4 regions of the Bradyrhizobium sp. JR4.3 genome follow, and region 1 is predicted to be linked to each of the others. Evidence: predicted binding sites of a transcription regulator. Region 1 holds the regulator's gene; each other region holds the start of a gene.
The links. Region 1 encodes PhoB, which activates phosphate uptake and scavenging genes when phosphate is short. Its sites were predicted from a motif close to TGTCATNNANCTGTCAT; they were not measured.
Positions count from the first base shown of each region.

Region 2: ABIB91_RS24420 (RNA degradosome polyphosphate kinase) is a predicted target of PhoB. The motif match lies at 2,917-2,933, and genes of this name have one in related genera.
Region 3: ABIB91_RS37655 (alpha-D-ribose 1-methylphosphonate 5-triphosphate diphosphatase) is a predicted target of PhoB. The motif match lies at 2,474-2,490, and genes of this name have one in related genera.
Region 4: ABIB91_RS19195 (Orn/Lys/Arg family decarboxylase) is a predicted target of PhoB. The motif match lies at 3,040-3,056, and genes of this name have one in related genera.

Region 1 is NZ_JBEPQF010000008.1:228,553-233,403, forward strand. Features, by position in the region: gene ABIB91_RS16030 (aspartate aminotransferase family protein) at 1-312, opposite strand, end outside; gene ABIB91_RS16035 (GcrA family cell cycle regulator) at 768-1,280, shown strand; gene phoB (phosphate regulon transcriptional regulator PhoB) at 1,509-2,216, opposite strand; gene phoU (phosphate signaling complex protein PhoU) at 2,240-2,956, opposite strand; gene pstB (phosphate ABC transporter ATP-binding protein PstB) at 2,967-3,791, opposite strand; gene pstA (phosphate ABC transporter permease PstA) at 3,788-4,633, opposite strand; gene pstC (phosphate ABC transporter permease subunit PstC) at 4,638-4,851, opposite strand, start outside.
Region 2 is NZ_JBEPQF010000016.1:126,808-131,658, forward strand. Features, by position in the region: gene ppx (exopolyphosphatase) at 1-635, opposite strand, end outside; gene ABIB91_RS24420 (RNA degradosome polyphosphate kinase) at 651-2,843, opposite strand; gene ABIB91_RS24425 (P-loop NTPase family protein) at 2,972-3,649, opposite strand; gene ABIB91_RS24430 (CDP-alcohol phosphatidyltransferase family protein) at 3,766-4,308, opposite strand; gene purM (phosphoribosylformylglycinamidine cyclo-ligase) at 4,464-4,851, shown strand, end outside.
Region 3 is NZ_JBEPQF010000046.1:41,143-45,993, reverse strand. Features, by position in the region: gene ABIB91_RS37670 (carbon-phosphorus lyase complex subunit) at 1-167, opposite strand, end outside; gene phnH (phosphonate C-P lyase system protein PhnH) at 164-760, opposite strand; gene phnG (phosphonate C-P lyase system protein PhnG) at 750-1,223, opposite strand; gene ABIB91_RS37655 (alpha-D-ribose 1-methylphosphonate 5-triphosphate diphosphatase) at 1,239-2,408, opposite strand; gene ABIB91_RS37650 (extracellular solute-binding protein) at 2,765-4,036, shown strand; gene ABIB91_RS37645 (ABC transporter ATP-binding protein) at 4,497-4,851, shown strand, end outside.
Region 4 is NZ_JBEPQF010000011.1:86,995-91,845, reverse strand. Features, by position in the region: gene ABIB91_RS19205 (FAD binding domain-containing protein) at 1-785, shown strand, start outside; gene ABIB91_RS19200 (xanthine dehydrogenase family protein molybdopterin-binding subunit) at 793-2,997, shown strand; gene ABIB91_RS19195 (Orn/Lys/Arg family decarboxylase) at 3,101-4,851, shown strand, end outside.

The DNA.
Region 1 (4,851 bases):
CAGCGCTTCGGCGCCGGAATTGCAGAAGAACACGAAGTCCGCGAAACTTTCATTGCACAGGCGCGCGGCAAGCTTTTCGCCGTCCGGGCTCTGGAACAGGTTCGACATGTGCCAGAGCTTCGTGGCCTGTTCCTGCAACGCCGCGACCAGCGCCGGATGGGCATGGCCGAGCGCATTCACCGCCACCCCGGAGGTGAAATCGAGATAGCGCTCGCCATTGGTCGCGATCAGCCAGCAGCCTTCGCCACGCTCGAAACCGAGGTCGGACCTGGCGAAAACGGGGAGCAAATGCGGCGCTGCGCTGTTAGTCATGACGGTCACTTGAATGTTGCGGACGGTGTGAGCGTGCATTACGCAACGCACCATCGACCGGCCCGGAAAACGAAACGTGCCGCCTCTTGAGGGCGGCACGTGCGACTATCTTAGGCCTGGTGAATCGGGTGTCAATGCCGCCCGGAAAGCCTCGCGAAACGCTGAATCCGTAGTCTTGCGGTGCCGATTTTGCGGGATTTAGCCACGGAACATGTGGAAGCGAGTCGGCGGACTCTTGCGCGGGAGTCACGCCATATTGTAGCGTTTGGATTGTCAGATACGACATCTCGTGCAGTGGTTCTGATCTTTAAGTCCTTATGTACCGGCGTAAACGTTCGGGCGTTCAAGACGCGCCCGGCGAGCCTTAAGGGATTCTGGCGGCACGGGTTTTTGAAGGCTTAGGCATTCGCTGCGAGGCCCCAGGATGGCTGGCGCGCAGCGAGGGAAAGGGTGCAATGACGGTTTTGACCTGGTCCGATGATCGCGTCGAGCAGCTGAAAAAGCTCTGGGAGGCCGGACTTTCGGCCAGCCAGATCGCGGCGGAGCTCGGCAATGTGACCCGCAATGCCGTGATCGGCAAAGTGCACAGGCTCGGTCTTTCGGGCCGCGCCAAGAGCCCATCATCGGCAGCGCCCCGGCCGCGCAAGGCGCGCCCCGCGCAGCACATGATGCGGGTGAGCCGCCCGATCTCGCGCGGCAACACCGCGCTGGCGCAGGCCTTCGAGGTCGAGGCTGAGCCGGATCCGGTCACCTACGACAACGTGGTGCCGATGAGCCAGCGGCTGTCGCTGCTCGAATTGAACGAGGCGACCTGCCACTGGCCGGTCGGCGATCCCTCGAGCCCGGACTTCTTCTTCTGCGGTGGACGGGCGCTGTCCGGCCTGCCCTATTGTGCCCAGCACTCGCGTGTTGCGTACCAGCCGGCGTCGGATCGGCGCCGCGCACCGGTGAAGCCGGGTCCGCGGTAATCACGGCAAGTCGTCGCGCAAAGACAGTTCAATAATTTCAGTGTCGTCCTGGCGAAAGCCAGGACCCATACTCCGAGCACGCAGTAGTCGTGCGAAAGGGGTAACTCTGAGTCTTCGCCAAACCACTCCCTGTGGTTATGGGTCCCGGATCAGCGCTCGCTTCGCTCGCTTGTCCGGGACGACATCGGAGAATGCAGGGACAGCTCGCCAACAAACGAGCCTGCAACCCTACACCTGCTCCGCCTTGGCAAACCGATCATCCAGCGCGTAGCCGGCGCCGCGGACGGTGCGGATCGGGTCCTGTTCGCGGCCGAGATTGAGCAGCTTGCGCAGACGGCCGATATGCACGTCGACGGTGCGCTCGTCGATATAGATGTCGCGGCCCCAGACGCTGTCGAGCAGCTGCTCGCGCGAGAACACCCGGCCCGGATGCTCCAGGAAGAACTCCAACAGGCGATATTCGGTCGGACCGAGATCGATCGGCCGGCCCGATCGCGCCACGCGGCGCTTGTCACGGTCGAGCTCGATGTCGCCAAAGGCAAGCACGGTGGCGAGCCGCTCCGGGCTTGCACGCCGCAGCAGGCCCTTCACGCGTGCCAGCAGCTCCGGCACCGAGAACGGCTTGACGATGTAATCGTCGGCGCCGGTCGCAAGACCCCGCACCCGCTCGCTCTCCTCGCCGCGCGCGGTGAGCATGATGATCGGGAGCTGCTTGGTCTCGGGACGGGTGCGAAGCCGGCGGCACAGTTCGATGCCTGACAGGCCCGGCAGCATCCAGTCGAGCACGATCAGATCGGGGATGTGCTCCTTGAGGCGGGTGTCGGCGTCGTCGCCGCGCATCACCGTCTCGACGTCATAGCCGTCGCCTTCGAGGTTGTAGCGGAGAAGCTCGGTCAGGGCTTCCTCGTCCTCAACCACCATAATGCGTGCGCCCATCGGGTCGTCGCTCCCTTAAGTCTTCAGGTGTTCGGTACCGTGTTGGCGAAGGTCGTCATGTCGCCCTTCGGCCGCTTGTCGGTGATCGCCTGGCCCTCGATCATGTAGAACACGGTCTCGGCGATGTTGGTGGCGTGGTCGCCGATCCGCTCGATGTTCTTGGCGCAGAACATCAGGTGAATACAGAACGAGATGTTGCGCGGATCCTCCATCATGTAGGTGAGGAGCTCGCGGAACAACGAGGTGCAGATGGCGTCGACTTCCTCGTCGCCCTTCCACACCGCCATCGCCGCCGGCAAATCATGCGCGGCATAGGCGTCCAGCACCGACTTGACCTGCTGCTGCACGAGGTCGGTCATGTGCTCGAGGCCGCGGAACAGCTTGAGCGGATGGAAGTCCGTCTCCAGCGCCGCGACGCGCTTGCCCATGTTCTTGGCGAGGTCGCCGATGCGCTCGAGATCGGTCGCGACGCGCATGGCGCCGACGATCTCGCGCAGATCGACCGCCATCGGCTGGCGGCGGGCGATGGTGAGCACCGCACGCTCCTCGATGCGCTTCTGCAGCGCGTCGAGCTCGGTGTCGATGGCGACGACGCGCTGGCCGAGCGGGACGTCGCGGCGGATCAGCGCGTCGACGGACTCGACGATCATGCGCTCGGCGATGCCGCCCATCTCGGCGACCAGGCGGGTGAGTTCCTGGAGGTCGGTGTCGAAAGCCTTTGCGGTATGTTCGGAAGCCATGTCGCGTCTCCTAGCCGAACCGGCCGGTGATGTAATCCTGCGTGCGCCGGTCGGTCGGCGACGTGAAGATCTTGCTGGTGTCGTCGAACTCGATCAGCTCGCCGAGATACATGAAGGCGGTCTTGTCGGAGACGCGCGCCGCCTGCTGCATGTTGTGGGTGACGATCGCGATCGTGTAATCCTCGGACAGCTCCTGGATCAGCTCCTCGACCTTGGCGGTCGAGATCGGGTCGAGCGCCGAACAGGGTTCGTCGAACAGGATCACCTCGGGCCGCACCGCGACGGTGCGGGCGATGCAGAGGCGCTGCTGCTGGCCGCCGGAGAGCGACAGGCCGGAGGCGTTGAGCTTGTCCTTGACCTCGTTCCACAGCGCGCCGCCGCGCAGCGCCTTCTCGACGCGGCCGTCCATTTCGGACTTCGAGATCTTCTCATACAGGCGGATGCCGAACGCGATGTTCTCGTAGATCGTCATCGGGAACGGCGTCGGCTTCTGGAACACCATGCCGACGCGGGCGCGCAGCAAATTGAGGTCCAGCTTGCCGTCGAGGATGTTGGTCTGGTCGAGCATCAGCTGACCGGTGGCGCGCTGGCCGGGATAGAGGTCGTACATCCGGTTGAAGATGCGCAGCAGGGTCGACTTGCCGCAGCCCGACGGACCGATGAACGCCGTGACGCGATTGGCGCCGAGCGTCAGGTTGATGTTCTTCAGCGCGTGGTGCTCGCCGTAATAGAAGTTCAGGTTGCGCACGGTCACCTTCGGGGGCGCCTCCGGCAGCACTGGCGCGTGGGGCAGCCCACCGGCCGCGCTCATCGACGATACTGAAAGATCACTCATTTTGCGGTCCTCTCGGCGCCAAGGATGCGCGCGCCAATATTAAGGGCAAGAACGGTCAGGGTGATGAGCAGCGCCCCGCTCCAGGCCAGCTGTTTCCAGTAGGCATAGGGGCTCTGCACGAAGTTGTTGATGGTGACCGGCAGGTTCGCCATCGTCTTGTTCAGGCCGAGGCTGAAGAACTGGTTCGACAGCGCGGTGAACAGCAGCGGCGCGGTTTCACCGGCGACGCGAGCGGTCGCGAGCAGCACGCCGGTGATAAGGCCGGAGCGCGCGGCGCGATAAGCGATCCGCTTGATCACCAGCGAACGCGGCAGGCCGAGCGCCGAGGCCGCCTCGCGCAACGCGTTCGGCACCAGCAGCAGCATGTCCTCGGTCGTGCGCAGCACCACCGGGATCACGATGACCGCGAGCGCGAGCGAGCCTGCGATCGCCGAGAAGCCGCGCATCGGCACGACCACCGCGCCATAGATGAACAGGCCGATGATGATCGAGGGCGCCGAGAGCAGGATGTCGTTGATGAAGCGGATCACCGAGGTCAGCCGGTCATTGCGGCCGTATTCGGCGAGATAAGTCCCGGCGAACATGCCGAGCGGCGCGCCGATGCCGACGCCAATCACGGTCATGATCAGCGAGCCGACGATGGCGTTGAGCAGACCGCCCTCATTCGATCCGGGTGGCGGCGTGTTCTCGGTGAACAGCTGGACGTTGAGTCCCGCCAGTCCGTTGTAGAGCAGCGTGATCAGGATCAGCGCGAGCCAGGTGACGCCGAAGGCCGTTGCGGCGATGCAGAGCCCGCGAACGACGATGTCCTTGCGGCGGCGGCGTGAATAGATCGGATTCATGGCGCTAGTTCCCCGCCTTCTTTTCCAGCCGCATCAGCATCAGCCGCGCCGCTGCAAGCACGAAGAAGGTCAGCACGAACAGCAGGAGACCGAGCAGGATCAGGCCGGACTGGTGCAGGCCGTCGCTCTCGGCGAACTCGGATGCGATCGCCGCCGAGATCGTGGTGCCCGGCGCGAAGATCGACGACGAGATCCGGAACGAGTTGCCGATGATGAAG
Region 2 (4,851 bases), on a different contig from region 1:
AGCGCGCGCCAGGTACCGCCGACGGCGTAGAAGCTGCGGCCGCTCCCGGCCTTGAGCTGCGGCACCCCGTCGAGCGCTTCGCGCACGATGCGGTCGGCGCGTTTCAGGGATTTATGTGCGAGGTCCTGCAGCGCGAGCCCGCCGAGCGGCAGCGTCACGCCGCTGCGCACGGTGTTTTTGCGCACGTCGATCAGTTCGAGCGAACCGCCGCCGAGGTCACCGACGATACCGTCGGGATGATGGATGCCGGAGATCACGCCAAGCGCCGACAGCCGCGCCTCGCGCGGGCCCGACAGGATCTCGATCTTCACCGCGCAGATGCGCTCGGCTTTGGCGATGAAGTCGGGGCCGTTGGAGGCGTCGCGGCAGGCGGCGGTCGCAATCGCAAACACCCGTCCGACCTGCATCACCCGGCACAGCGCACGGAAGCGCTTGAGCGAGGTCAGCGCCTTGTCGACGGCGTCGGGCGCAAGCAGGCCCGTGCTCTGCACCTCGCGCCCAAGCCCGCACAGCGTCTTCTCGTTGAAGATGGGAATGAGGCTCCGCGTCAGTCCCTCGTAGACGACGAGACGGACCGAGTTGGAGCCGATGTCGATGACCGCGACGCTCGAGCCGCGCTTGCGCGGCCGCTTCACGTCGACGATCCCGGATCAGGATTGATGACGTTCATTACGGCGCGTGAGGCGGCGCGGCGAGGATTCCTTGAGCGACTTACCACGGCCAGACAGACTCGGATTGGTCATGAAGTAGTTGTGGACGTTGAAAGGCTCCTCGCCCTTCGCGGTCTTCATACGCGTTGAGGACCCGTCCGGCAACAATTGCCAGCTCTGTTCATTGTCCTTGAGATTGGCGACCATGATCTGTTCGAGAACCTGCTGATGCACCGTGGGATTTTGCAGCGGACACAGCACCTCGACGCGGCGGTCGAGATTGCGCGGCATCATGTCGGCCGAGGAGATATACACAGCCGCTTTCGCGCTCGGCAGGCCCTGGCCCATGCCGAAGCAGTAAATTCGGCCGTGTTCGAGGAATCGTCCGATGATCGACTTGACGCGGATGTTCTCCGACAGGCCGGGAATACCGGGCCGCAGGCAGCAGATACCGCGCACCACAAGCTCGACCTGCACGCCGGCCTGTGAGGCCTCGTAGAGCGCGTCGATAATGTCGGGGTCGACCAGCGCGTTCATCTTCATCCAGACCGCACCGGGCCGGCCGTGGCGCGCATGCGCGGTCTCGCCCTGGATGTGCTCGATGATGCGCTTGCGCAAGGTCAGCGGCGAGACCGCCATCTTTTCAAGATCGCTCGGCGCGGCATAGCCGGTGATGAAGTTGAACACGCGGGCGGCATCGCGGCCGATGGTCGGGTCCGAGGTGAAGTAGGAGAGGTCGGTGTAGATGCGCGCGGTCACCGGATGATAATTGCCGGTGCCGGTGTGGACGTAAGTCGTGAGGCTGCCGCCTTCACGGCGCACCACCATCGACAATTTCGCGTGGGTCTTCAGTTCGAGGAAGCCGTAGACGACCTGCACGCCGGCGCGTTCGAGGTCGCGCGCCCAGCGGATGTTGGCCTCCTCGTCGAAGCGGGCCTTCAGCTCGATCAGCGCGGTGACGGATTTGCCGGCTTCTGCAGCTTCCACGAGCGCGCGCACGATCGGCGAGTTGCTCGAGGTGCGGTAGAGTGTCTGCTTGATGGCGACGACGTCGGGGTCGCGCGTCGCCTGCTGGAGAAACTGCACCACGACGTCGAAGGATTCATAGGGGTGATGAACGACGAGATCCTTCTGCCGGATCGCAGCGAAGATGTCGCCGCCTTGCTCGCGCACGCGCTCGGGATGGCGGGGCACGTAAGGGGTGAATTCCAGATCGGGCCGGTCGAGGCGGGTGAGCTGCGAGAGCTCGTTCATGGCGAGCACGCCATCGACCAAAAACACCTCGTCGTCGGCGGTCGACAGCGCGTGCTGTACGAAGCTGCGCAGCTGCTCCGGCATCTTGGCATCGATCTCGAGCCGGATCACCGAGCCGCGGCGGCGGCGCTTCAGCGCGGTCTCGAACAAGCGGACGAGATCCTCGGCCTCTTCCTCGATTTCGAGTTCGGAGTCGCGGATGACACGGAAGGCGCCCTGGCCGTGAAGATTGTAGCCGGGGAACAGGCGGTTGATGAATAGCGCGGTGGCCTGCTCCAGCGAGATCAGCCGGACGACCTTGCCCTCGGCCGGCAGGCGGATGAAGCGGTCGATCTTGCCGGGCATGCGGATCAGCGCGTTCATCTGCTTGCCGTCGGCGGCGCGCGTGAGCTGGAGCGCGATGGTGAAGCCGAGGCTCGGAATGAACGGGAAGGGGTGGGCCGGGTCGATCGCGAGCGGTGTCAGCAGCGGGAACACGTTGCTGAGGAAGTAGTCCTCGACCCAGGTTCGTTCCGCTTTGGTGACTTCCTTGCCCTCGACCAGCACGATGCCCTCGTCGGCGAGCGTGCCGCGCAGGTCGCGCCAGATTGCCTGCTGGTCGGAGGCAAGCTGCGAGACGGTCCGGTTGATCAGTGCGAGCTGCTCGGACGGGGTCAGACCGTCGGGGCTGCGCTCGGCAATGCCTTCGCGCACCTGGGCCTTGATGCCGGCAACGCGGACCATGAAGAACTCGTCGAGGTTATTCGCTGAAATCGACAGGAATCGCACCCGCTCCAGCATGGGGTGGCTGGGATTGACCGATTCCTCCAGGACGCGGCGGTTGAAGTGCAGCCAGGAGAGCTCGCGATTGATGAACCGCTCGGGGCTCGATGCGATCGCCGGCGGGCCTTCGGCTTCCGGGGTTTTCTCTTTAACTTCAACAGCTTGCGCAGAATCCATCAGAAGTCGATCCATCCAGTTCGCCCCAATTTGCGACTTACGCGCAAAACCCGCGGGAGCATGTGTTAGAGCGATGACGTTTCGATGACATTGATGTTCCGCGGCCCGGCCGCGTCAAGCCGCCTTGGTCAGACATCCCGGAGCAGCTCGGCCGCCAGGGCCCGGGTGACGGGGCGGCCGAGGCGCAGGGCCTCGCTGTCCAGCAGGTCCACAGCCCGTCGGGCGGCGGCCGAGGACCGCTCCAGGCGAGTGGCGAGGTAGCTGACCACGCTCTCGTCCATGGCGAGCTGGCGGTCGGCGCAGAATTTGACGATCAGGCCGCGGAAGAGCTGGTCGTCAGGCGGCAGCAGCGAGATAACGGGGACAGCGCGGAGCCGCGAGCGCAGGTCGGCGAGCTCGATCTCGAGAGAGGCGGGCGCCTCGCGTCCGGTGAAGAGGACGTAGGCGCCGTCCTCGCGGGCCAGATTCATCAGATGGAACAGGGCGCGCTCATCGAATTCCCTCGCCTTGGGATCCTCGACCACCAGCGCGCCGGTGGCGAGCGCAGCCGGGACGGCTTCGGCGGTCAGCCCATTGGCCGTGGTCGAGCGGGCGCCTGAGGCCTCGGCCCAGATCGCGGCGAGATGGCTCTTGCCGCTTCCTTCCGGGCCGGCCAGCCACATGATCCGGTTCGGCCATTCCGGCCAGGCGTCGATGAGGGCAAGACCGGCGGCGTTGACGGGGCCTTCGAGGAAATTGTCCCGGCTCAGGCTCTCCGCATGCGGAAGCGAAAACGCCAATTGTCGGGGATGAACGCGGCCTGGCACGCTTGCTTTGCTCCGTGCCGGCATATGCCGGCTTGGTTTGAAGAGATGCGACTTAATCGAACGGGAGTTGGCCTTTGCGGGGCCGCTTCCCAACTCATTTGGCCTCGATCGTGCTGCTACTTGGCCTCGATCGTGCTCATGTGCCGCAACCATTCGACGAGATAGAGCGACACGGAGGAGAGCGTGAAGATCGTGACGAGGCCCATCAGGATTATATCATAAGGACCGGCTTTGAAGCCGAAGGCGAGGGCGGCCAGCACCAGCGCTGCGAACGCCACCTGGGCCACAGTGTTGAGCTTGGATACCTTCGAGGGCTTCATCTCCACAGGGCGGTCGAACAGCCACGATATGATCACGGCGGCGACGATCATGATGTCGCGCGAGACCACCAGGATGACGATCCAGCGCGGAATCGCGCCCCAGATGCCCAAGGCCATGTAGATCGAGACCAGCAGCGCCTTGTCGGCGAGCGGGTCGAGCAAGGCGCCGAGCTCGCTCGTCATGTTGAAGCGCTTGGCAAGGAAGCCGTCGACCGCGTCGCTGATACCGGCGATCAGGAAGACGGCGAACGCCACCTCCATTTGGCTCGACACGATGGCCCAGACGATGATCGGGACCAGCATGATGCGGCCCAAAGTAATGATGTTCGGTATACTCACACGGCGCTTCCCGGCACCCGGCCTGACCTCGAATTCGGCCCTTTGCAGGCTGAACCGGTTGATATCTCTACATAGTATACGGCGGCGCGCCATGCGAGCCATTGCGCGTCCCCGGAATTCGACGTAACCAGCCGCAAACCCACTGGAAATCGGGCATGACCGACCGCAAAAACGGCCTCACTTACGCCGATTCAGGCGTCGATATCGATGCGGGCAACCGCTTGGTCGACCTGATCAAGCCGATGGTGCGCGCCACCGCACGGCCCGGCGCCGACGCCGAAATCGGGGGATTCGGCGGCCTGTTCGATCTCAAGGCAGCCGGTTTTAAGGATCCCATCCTGGTGGCCGCGACCGATGGCGTCGGCACCAAGGTCAAGATCGCGATCGAGACCGGCCTGCATGGCGGGATCGGCATCGACCTCGTCGCCATGAGCGTCAACGACCTCGTGGTGCAGGGCGCCGAGCCGCTGTTCTTCCTGGACTATTTTGCCTGCGGCAAGCTCGATCCGGAGGCGACCGCGTCGATTGTCGCCGGCGTCGCCG
Region 3 (4,851 bases), on a different contig from region 1:
TCGTAGAGCGAGCCCTCGCTCATGACTCGGTCGACGGCGAGTGACAATTGCTCGCGGATCTGGTCGACGCCGAGGTCGGCAATCGCCGGATTGCCACGGCGGCGCTTGGCGAGGAGACGGTGCGAAGCAGCGATGGCGGCTTCGCCACCCTTGATCGAGGTGATCATGGTTCCTCGGCTTTTGTGGAGCGCGGCAGGCCGACAACGGCGAGGTCGTCGGTGAGGAATATGTCGACGCCGAGCGGATAGCGAGCGGCATTCTCGCGCCAGGACGGCCAAAACCAGTCCGGCAGGCCACGAGGCGCGAAGCTGGTCGTGGTCTCGATTCCGGGCCCGGAAAGACGGACGACCGGCCCGCCGGCGAGCGAAGGCACTTGCAGCAGAAGCGTCGTCGAACGGTCAGGATAGGTAGCCACACCCGGATGGAAGCTGCCCAATCCCGGCATCCGGCCAACATCGCCGATCAGCGCACAGGTCGCAATTCTCGGATCACTGACTTGTGGCGCGTTTGTATGGAAATGGAGATAGCGCCGCACCGAATCCCGCGAGAGCGCCGGGTCGAGCCAGATCGAACAATCGGGGTCGATGAGCGTCAGCGCGATAGCGGCGATCGGCCCGCTCATCGGCCGAGGCGGCTGGGCGGGGCCGGGAAACGAAACCGGTGTGCCGGGCCGCGACAGCGCTGTCAGCAGTCGGCGGAAAGCTGACTGCGCATCGTGAACGGGATCGCGGAATGCAGGCGGGATCAGATCAGCCGTCATTCGCCATGTCTCCCTGGCCCAGCATGAAGAAATCGACCTTGCTCCGTTGGGCCTCGCGTCGGATCGCCCGCTCTGCTTGGCGCACGCAGCGATCAATCGCGGCAATGATCGGGCCGATCTCGCCCGCCCCGGTAGCTTGGTCGCGCTGCATCAGTCCATCGAACACGGCGGCGAGTGCCGCGTGGCGCTTGTTGCGGCCGAGCACGTAGCCAATGCCAATCTCGCCAGTCTCGATCTGGAGCGTACAGCGCGTCACAGTCGCCTCGCCGATATTGAACACAGTGCCGGTGCGCCCGACGGCCCCCCGCAGCATCGCTGCACCACATTCGGGACGCCGTATCCACTGGAATTTTGGCCGAGCGACCGCCGCCCAGTGACGGTCCAGTTCTGCAATCGGTGCTTTGGCAAGCAACGTCATCCAGTTTTGGCGGCTATATTGATGGTGCGTCACTGAGATATTCATTTGTCTCGGATCAACTCACAGCGCTTGACGTCCGGCCGTCCAGACCCCTCGGACGACAGGACCGGCTCGGTCGGCTACGCGGATGAGGTCGGCGCGCTTGCCCACAGCGATCTCGCCGCGATCGAGAAGGCCGAAGGTTTCCGCTGGTTGCTTGCTTCCAAGTGCAACGGCCTCAGGAAGCGTTAGCCCCCCGGATTGGCTCGCTAAGTACCAAATGCCGCGCAGAATGCTGGCAGGGATGTAATCTGAGCAGATGATGTCAATGAGGCCGTCCTGCGCGAGCTCCCGCACCGAGACGTTCCCAATATGTGACCGGCCGGCGACGAGGTTCGGTCCCCCAACGATGATCGTCATGCCCGCGGTGCGGGCGGCTTTCGCCGCCTCCAGAGTAATTGGAAATTCGGAAATGACGAGACCGTATCCGACCGCTTCCGTGATATGGGCAAGAGTGGTGTCATCGTGGCTAGCGAAAGGTACACCGCGCGCGCGACAGTGTGCGACGAGGCGACGCCGATTTTCTTCCGTGCAGTCCTCTGTGGTCGCGACGGCGGCAATCGCTGCCTCGATCTCCGCCGCCGGCGTATTTTTGCGACGTTCTAGATGGCGGAAGCGCTCCGGGTCCCGCCGCGGCCCGTCATCCATGATGGTCACGAATCGAAGTTCGGGCTGGTCGGCATATTCAAGGAAAAGTTCAATGAGGTCGTGCTCGCGGGCGTCGCAGCGCAGGTGAAGCGCGTGGTCAGCCCTAAGCAGGCCGTGACGGCGCGCCTCCCCAAGCCCCTTGAGCATCAGAGGCAGCAGGCGCCGTCGCTCCGGGTTGCCCACCGCTCCAACGATCACGGAATCGAACACAGTGGTCGTCCCAGCCGCGCAGACCTGAACGTCATGAGCAATCGCCGCCCCCAAGGGGTCCCAAGTCATGCCGGCGCGCGGGAGAATCTGCTTTTCGAGGTGGTCGGTATGGACGTCAATCAAACCGGGCAGCAGATGATCGCCTTCAAAGTCGAGGGCGCCCCACGCAGTGGTATTGGCTGTCGAAATATCAGCTATCGCGCCGTCAACGATCTGGACCGTTCCTTTGAAACAGGTCGACCGGGTCACGATCTTGGCGTTGGTCAGGACAACCTCGCGGGATTGATGAATAGTTTGTGGAACTTGACTTAGCGTACCGATCGATTGACCCATCAGAGGACGCCTCTTTCTTGCTTTTAAACCCGCTTGAGTTCTATCAGCAGTCAAAGGCGCAGTGAGAGACAGCGCGATGACAAATCGTGTGACTTTGATGGAATTGTACAATGTCCTCAATCGAAAGGCGCTGTCCCAAAAAACGTTCGACCAGGCCACTTCGGTTTCGTCGCCAACGTGAATGAGCAGTAAGGTCCCGGATGGTTCTTTCCGAAGGTACAAGTGGCGATGTGATTCCTATTCTGTCAATTCAGCTTCATCTGGCCCGCTTAGTCGGAGCATGTCGAGCACATTGCCGTTCCGGGCACGCCTATTCGGCTCCGGCATGAACCGTCTCCGCTTCAAGGCAGGTTGTCATGATGAAAATGATGTTTTCAGTAATACTAGCCATCGCTGCCGCCTTTATCGGGGTGACCGCAGCCCATGCCGATCCGGTCACACTGAGGGTGGGCTATGCCTTTCCGGCCCGCGACGGCCTCTTCCGCCAGCCGATTGTCGAGCGGTTCATGCAACAGAACCCCGACATACGAATCGTCACGGAAGCCAACGCCGCCGACTGTCCGGCCCTGTTGCAGCAACTATTGAGGGCGGCGGTCACCGGGGATCTGCCAGACGTCGTTGCCTCGCTTTGCTATCCGGATATGCCGGTCCTTGCTGAGCGAGGACTGCTCGTACCACTCGACAGCTTTCTTGCCGCTGACCCGCTATGGGCCGCGGTCGGTGTGAGGCCAGAGGCGCTCGCCGCGACGCAATGGAAAGGCAAGACGACCGCCCTTCCGGAATCAGTATCGACGAGCGTTGTTTACTACAACATGGACGTCATTCGTAAAGTGCGTTTGAATCTCTCAAACTTGGATCTTTCTTGGGACGATATCCTGTCGCTCGCCGACAACATCCGCACGTCGATCCCTACACTTGTTCCGATCTTCTTTGAGTATTATCCCGACAGTTACAATTGGTCGTTCCACGCGCTGGTATATAGCCATGGTGGCGACGTGTTCACACCCGACGGAAAGATCGCCTTCGACGGCGCTGCCGGGCAGGCCGCCTTGCAGTTGATGCGCCGCTTCGGTGAGACTGGCATGGTCGACATGACCACCGAACAGGCGCGCCAAGCCTTTGCCTCGGGCAAAATCGGCATTTATGTCGCCTCCAGTTCGCGCCTGGAACAATTGACCGCCAACCTTGGATCTACGCGCGACATCCGCACCGGTCCGTTCCCGCACTCGGCTGCCGGCGGCAGGATGCCCTCGGGTGGCAGCGGACTGGCGATCATGACTCGCGATCCAGCGAAACAGCGAGCGGCGTGGGAATACCTGAAATTCGCTCTCGGCGCGGAGGCGCAAACGCTGATGGTATCGAAGACCGGATTGACGCCGGTCAACTCGATTGCGGTCAGGGACCCGAAATACCTTAGCGACTATTACAAATCGAAACCGAACGCCCTCGCTGGCCTTGCCGGGCTCGCCCGGATAAAGAGCGTGAATGTCTATCCCGGCGACAACGGGCCCCGCATCACCGCCGTCATTCGAGATCACCTGCAAAGTGTCGTGACGCTGAAACAGACACCGGACGGCGCGCTCGTCGACATGGTCCGCGATGTCCAAAAGCTCTTGCCGAAGCGTTGAAGTTTCTGTTTGGTTCGGCGCCATTACGGGTGCGGAGAGCGATCAATCATTCTTCGGAAGCTCGTCGCTGTTTCCCAAAATCTTCATCAGAGCAAATTCTCCTGCGCTCGACGGTGACGAGAGGAATTCATTCTCGCGAGCTGCCGACCAGCTAGCTGACTGTCATTCAGGGTTGGCAGAATTTCCAGTCTGCTGTCTCGATTGCAAGGTGCTATCACGGAGATGGGTGCATAATCGTGCACCTATGTCATCTTGGCATCGCATTGCCCAAGTGCAGTTGAATACGGTATGGCGGCTCGTTGACTGAGCCTGGACGTGCTAAGCGACCGCCAGGATGGGTATGAATGGCGCGGTCGTACCTATTCTGTCAGTGCAGTTTCATCAAGACCGGGTAGCGATCGCCAGAATGCCTTAGCAAGATGCCGGCACGATGAGGGCCGGTCTGGACAGAAAGTGGGCCATGAGTGACATCCACCTTCATCACATCACCAAATCCTTTGGCCCAACGCCGGTCCTTCGGGGTATTTCGCTTGCGATCGACCATGGAGAGTTCCTGACGCTGTTGGGGCCCTCGGGGTGCGGTAAGTCGACGCTCCTCAGGATTTTGGCGGGGCTGGAAGTGCAGGACAGCGGCTCCGTGAGGATCGGAGAGGGGCTAGTTGATGGCTTGCGGCCGAAGCTCCGTGATGTCGCCATGGTGTTCCAGTCCTACGCGCTTTATCCCCATATGACCGTAGCCGCCAACATGGCCCTGCCGCTTCGCATGCGGCGATTGAAGTTCTGGCAAAGGCTGCCGATCCTGGGAAGATTCATGC
Region 4 (4,851 bases), on a different contig from region 1:
TCGCCTACCACCCACTGATCGAGCAGCGCTATCCCCTGCTCGCCAGCGCCATTCTGGCCGGCGCATCGGCGCAATTGCGCAACATGGCCTCCGTCGGCGGCAATCTGATGCAGCGAACGCGCTGTGCCTATTTCTATGACACGGCCACGCCCTGCAACAAACGACATCCCGGCAGCGGCTGCTCGGCGATGGACGGGCTGAACCGCAACCATGCGATCCTGGGTACGAGCGCCGCCTGCATCGCGACCAATCCATCCGACATGAGCGTGGCGCTGGCCGCGCTCGATGCGCGCGTGCACATCGCGGGTCCCTCCGGCGAACGCAACATCGCGCTGACCGATTTCCATCGGCTGCCCGGCGACAAGCCTCATGTGGATACCAATCTCGGCACCGGCGAGATCATCACGGCGATCGAGCTGCCGCAGCGCGGCTTTGCTCAAAACTACAGCTACCTCAAAATTCGCGACCGCATGTCCTATGCTTTTGCTCTGGTCTCGGTTGCCGCCGCGCTCGAATTGGAGGGCAACGCAATCAGCGGGGCACGCGTGGCGCTCGGCGGCGTGGCTCACAAGCCCTGGCGCAGCCTCGAAGCCGAAGCTGCGTTGCGCGGCCAGGCCGCGACGCCCGATCATTTCGCGCACGCCGCGGAGCTCTTGCTTCAGGGAGCAACGCCCCGCTCACATAACGGCTTCAAGGTCGAGCTCGCCCGCCGCGCCATCGTGCGGACGCTGACACAGGCGGCGAACGCCACGCCGCAATCCCAGGCCCACAAGAAGATCGCGTGAGGGACCGATGAACGCTTATGTCGGAACGCCAACGTCGCGTGTCGATGGCCGGGCCAAGGTCACCGGGGCCGCCAGATACGCCGGCGAATTTCCGGCGGACGGGCTCCTCCATGGCTTCGTGGTCGAGGCCACCGTTCCATGCGGGCGCATTGCCCGCCTCGACACCAGTACGGCACTCCAGGTCGAAGGCGTACTCGACGTGCTCACGCATGCGAACCGTCCGCCGCTGGCCGACAAGGACGATTCGTGGAAGGACGAAGTAGCGCCCGAGGAAGGCTCGCCTTTCCGTCCGCTTTATGATGACACGATCAAGTTCAATGGCCAGCCGATTGCGTTGGTCGTGGCGGAGGACTGGGAAACCGCGAAATTTGCCGCGACTCTCGTGCGGGTCGAATATGAGCAGCATGGTTTTGCGACCGACCTCGAAGGCGAGCGCAGCAACGCTGCCGAGAAGGACAAGCCGCACAAGCCGCGGGGCGACGCCGTAGCGGCTCTTGCGGGAGCTTATGTGCGCCACGAGGCGGACTACGTGATACCGACCGAGCATCACAATCCGATGGAGCTCTATGCGACTACGGCGGTCTGGGACAGCAATGGCAAGCTCACGATCTACGACAAGACTCAAGGCGTCCAGAACGTACACAAGTTTCTATGCAGCGTGTTCGATAAGAAGCCGGATGACATTCGCGTGATCTCGCCCTACGTCGGCGGCGCCTTCGGCTCCGGCTTGCGGCCGCAATATCAGGTGGTGTTGGCAACGCTCGGCGCGCTCGCGCTGAAGCGATCCGTTCGCGTCGTGCTGACGCGCCAGCAGATGTACGGGCTCGGCTACCGGCCGATGACGATCGAGCGCGTCGGGCTTGGCGCAAAATCGGATGGTACGCTCGATTCAGTCACGCACGAGGCCATTGCCGTCACCTCGCGCTACGAGGATTTTGCGCGCAACGATACCGGCTGGGCCGAACAGCTCTACAAGAGTCCGAACAGCCGCTTCGCGCACAAGCTGGTTCACCTTGACGTCTCCACGCCTTGCGATATGCGCGCACCGGGCGCGGCGTCGGGCGTCTGCGCGCTCGAATGCGCCATGGACGAGCTCGCCGTCGCGCTCAAGCTCGACCCGGTCGAACTGCGGCTGAAGTGCTACTCGGATCGCGACCAGAGCGAAAACCTGCCCTACACCAGCAAGCAGTTGCGCGAATGCTACGCGCGCGGCGCGGACGCCTTCGGCTGGAGCAGACGCAATCCTGTGCCGCGCTCGATGCGCGACGGCAAGGAGCTGGTCGGCTGGGGCATGGCGACGGGTGTGTGGGAAGCACTGCAGATGCCGGTCGCCGTCCGTATCGCGCTGACGTCGAACGGACATGCCGAGGTGTCATGTGCCGCATCGGACATCGGCACCGGCACCTACACCATTGTCGCTCAGGTCGCAGCCGACGCACTCGGCCTGCCAATCGAGAACATCAGCGTCAGGCTCGCAGATTCCAGTCTGCCGCAGGCGCCTGTCGAGGGCGGCTCCTGGATGGCCGCCTCGAGCGCACATGCGGTGCTCGCAGCCGCCGAGGAAGTGCGCAAGGAGCTGTTAGCTCTGGCCGGGAAGATGCCAGGCTCGCCGGTCGCCGGCGCCGAGCTTGTCGATACGGTGCTGACCGACGGCAGCATTGCCAGCGCCAGCGACAACAGCCGCGCAGTCTCGATCGCCGACGCGATGCGCCATGGCGGTGTCGAACGTATCGAGAAGGAAAAGCTCAACCAGTTCGGTGAGGACAAGAAACACGCGCGCAACACCCATTCGGCCGTCTTCGCCGAGGTCAAGGTGGACGAAGAGCTAAACGTCATTCGCGTGACGCGGGTCGTGAGCGCCGTTGCGGCCGGGCGGATTCTGAACACCAAGACCGGCCGCAGCCAGATCATGGGCGGCGTGGTCTGGGGGATCGGGATGGCGCTCCATGAGGAGACGGTGATGGATCATCGCTTCGGTCGGATCATGAACGCGAACATCGCCGAGTACCACATTCCCGTGAATGCGGATGTTCACGACATCGACGTGATCTTCGTCGACGAGCCGGACGCGCACATCAACGGGCTCGGCATCAAGGGCATTGGCGAGATTGGCATCGTCGGCGTCCCGGCGGCGATCGCAAACGCCGTCTATCACGCCACCGGCAAACGCATCCGCCGCTTCCCGATCACATTGGACAAGCTGCTGGACTGAGCCGATGGTCATCCGACCCGGCCCGCTCGGGATCGCGCTCCCTGTCATCCAGCTGTCATCAAATGTGTCGAGACCTGTCGGTCTCGCACATTCGGGACATGACATGGACTATTTCAAGCGCTTCAACTTCCTGTTCGCCGCACCTGTGTTCGACGCCGACGACCTCGAAGGTGTCCGCTTCAACCAGATCATCGAGGAGATCCAGCGTTCCGGCTTCGAGGTCGTTCGCGCCCGCAAGCTGGAGGACGCGGAGATGGCGGTGCAGACCGATGCCGCGATCGGCTGCATGGTGGTGGACTGGGGCAAGAAGGGCCTAGAGGGCAAGACCTCGGCGCTGATCAATTTGATGCGGCGGCGCGGCCTCGATTTCCCGATCATCCTCCTGATCCGGCGCAAGCGGTTCGAGGATCTGCCGGTCGAGGTGCTCGACTTCATCGACGGTTATGTCTTCCTGTCCGAGGAGACACCGACCTTCATCGCCAAGAACCTGATCAGCCGTCTGAAGCAATATGCGGAGACGCTGAAGACGCCCTTCTTCGGCGCGCTGGTCGATTATGCCGAAGAGGGCAACCAGCTCTGGACCTGTCCAGGCCACAATGGCGGCGTGTTCTACAACCGCAGTCCGATCGGGCGGGTGTTCGTCGAACATCTCGGCGAGTCCGTGTTCCGCGACGACCTCGACAATTCCGTGCTCGACCTCGGCGACCTCCTCACCCACGAAGGTCCCGCGCTAAGGGCGCAGAAGGAAGCCGCCCAGATTTTTGGCGCGGAAAAGACCTATTTCGTGCTCAACGGAACCTCGACATCGAACAAGATCGCGCTCGGCGCTCTCGTCACCGACGGCGATCTCGTGCTGTTCGACCGCAACAATCACAAAGCCGCTCATCATGGCGCGCTGATGATCAATGGCGGCGTTCCGGTCTACGTGCCGACCATCCGCAACGCCTGGGGCCTGATTGGCCCGATGCGCTGGGACATGCTCGACGAGAAAACCTTGCGCGAGACGATCCGCAATCATCCCTTGGTGACGGACAAGGACGCCTGGCGCAAGGAGCGGCCGTTCCGCGTCGCCGTGGTCGAGCAGTGCACCTATGACGGCACCATTCACAGCGCCGAGATGATCTTGAAGCGCATCGGCCATCTCTGCGAGTACATCCTGTTCGACGAGGCTTGGGCCGGCTTCATGAAATTCCACCCGCTCTATGCCGGCCGCTTCGCCATGGGGCTGACCAACCTTCCCCCCGAGGCTCCCGGCATCATCGCGACGCAGTCGACCCACAAGCAGCTCGCGAGCTTCTCGCAGGCATCCCAGATCCACATCAAGGATCGTCACATCCGCGGCCAGAAACGGCGCGTCGAGCACCGCCGCTTCAACGAAAGTTTCATGCAGCACGCTTCCACGTCGCCATTCTACCCGCTGTTCGCCTCGCTCGACGTCGGCGCACAGATGATGAAGGGCCGCTCCGGCGAAGTGTTGTGGGACGACACGATCCGGCTCGGCATCGAGTTGCGCAAGAAAATCCGCGCGATGCGCCGGGAGTTCGAGGAGAAGGAGCAGACTCCGGACCGCCGCTGGTTCTTCGAACCCTTCGTCCCCGACCGCGTCGCAATTCCCGACGTCAGCCGCGCCGGCGCCGCCCACAACGTCGCCTGGGAAACACTCTCCACCGACGAACTCGCCACCAACCCTGCGCTGTGGCAGCTCTCCCCCGACAGCGCCTGGCATGGCTTCCCTGGCCTCAGCGAGGGCTTTGCCATGACCGATCCGAACAAGCTGACGCTGCTCACGCCCGGCTTCGATCGCATCACCGGCGCCTATGTCGAGCACGGCATCCCCGCGCCGGTCGTCGCGCA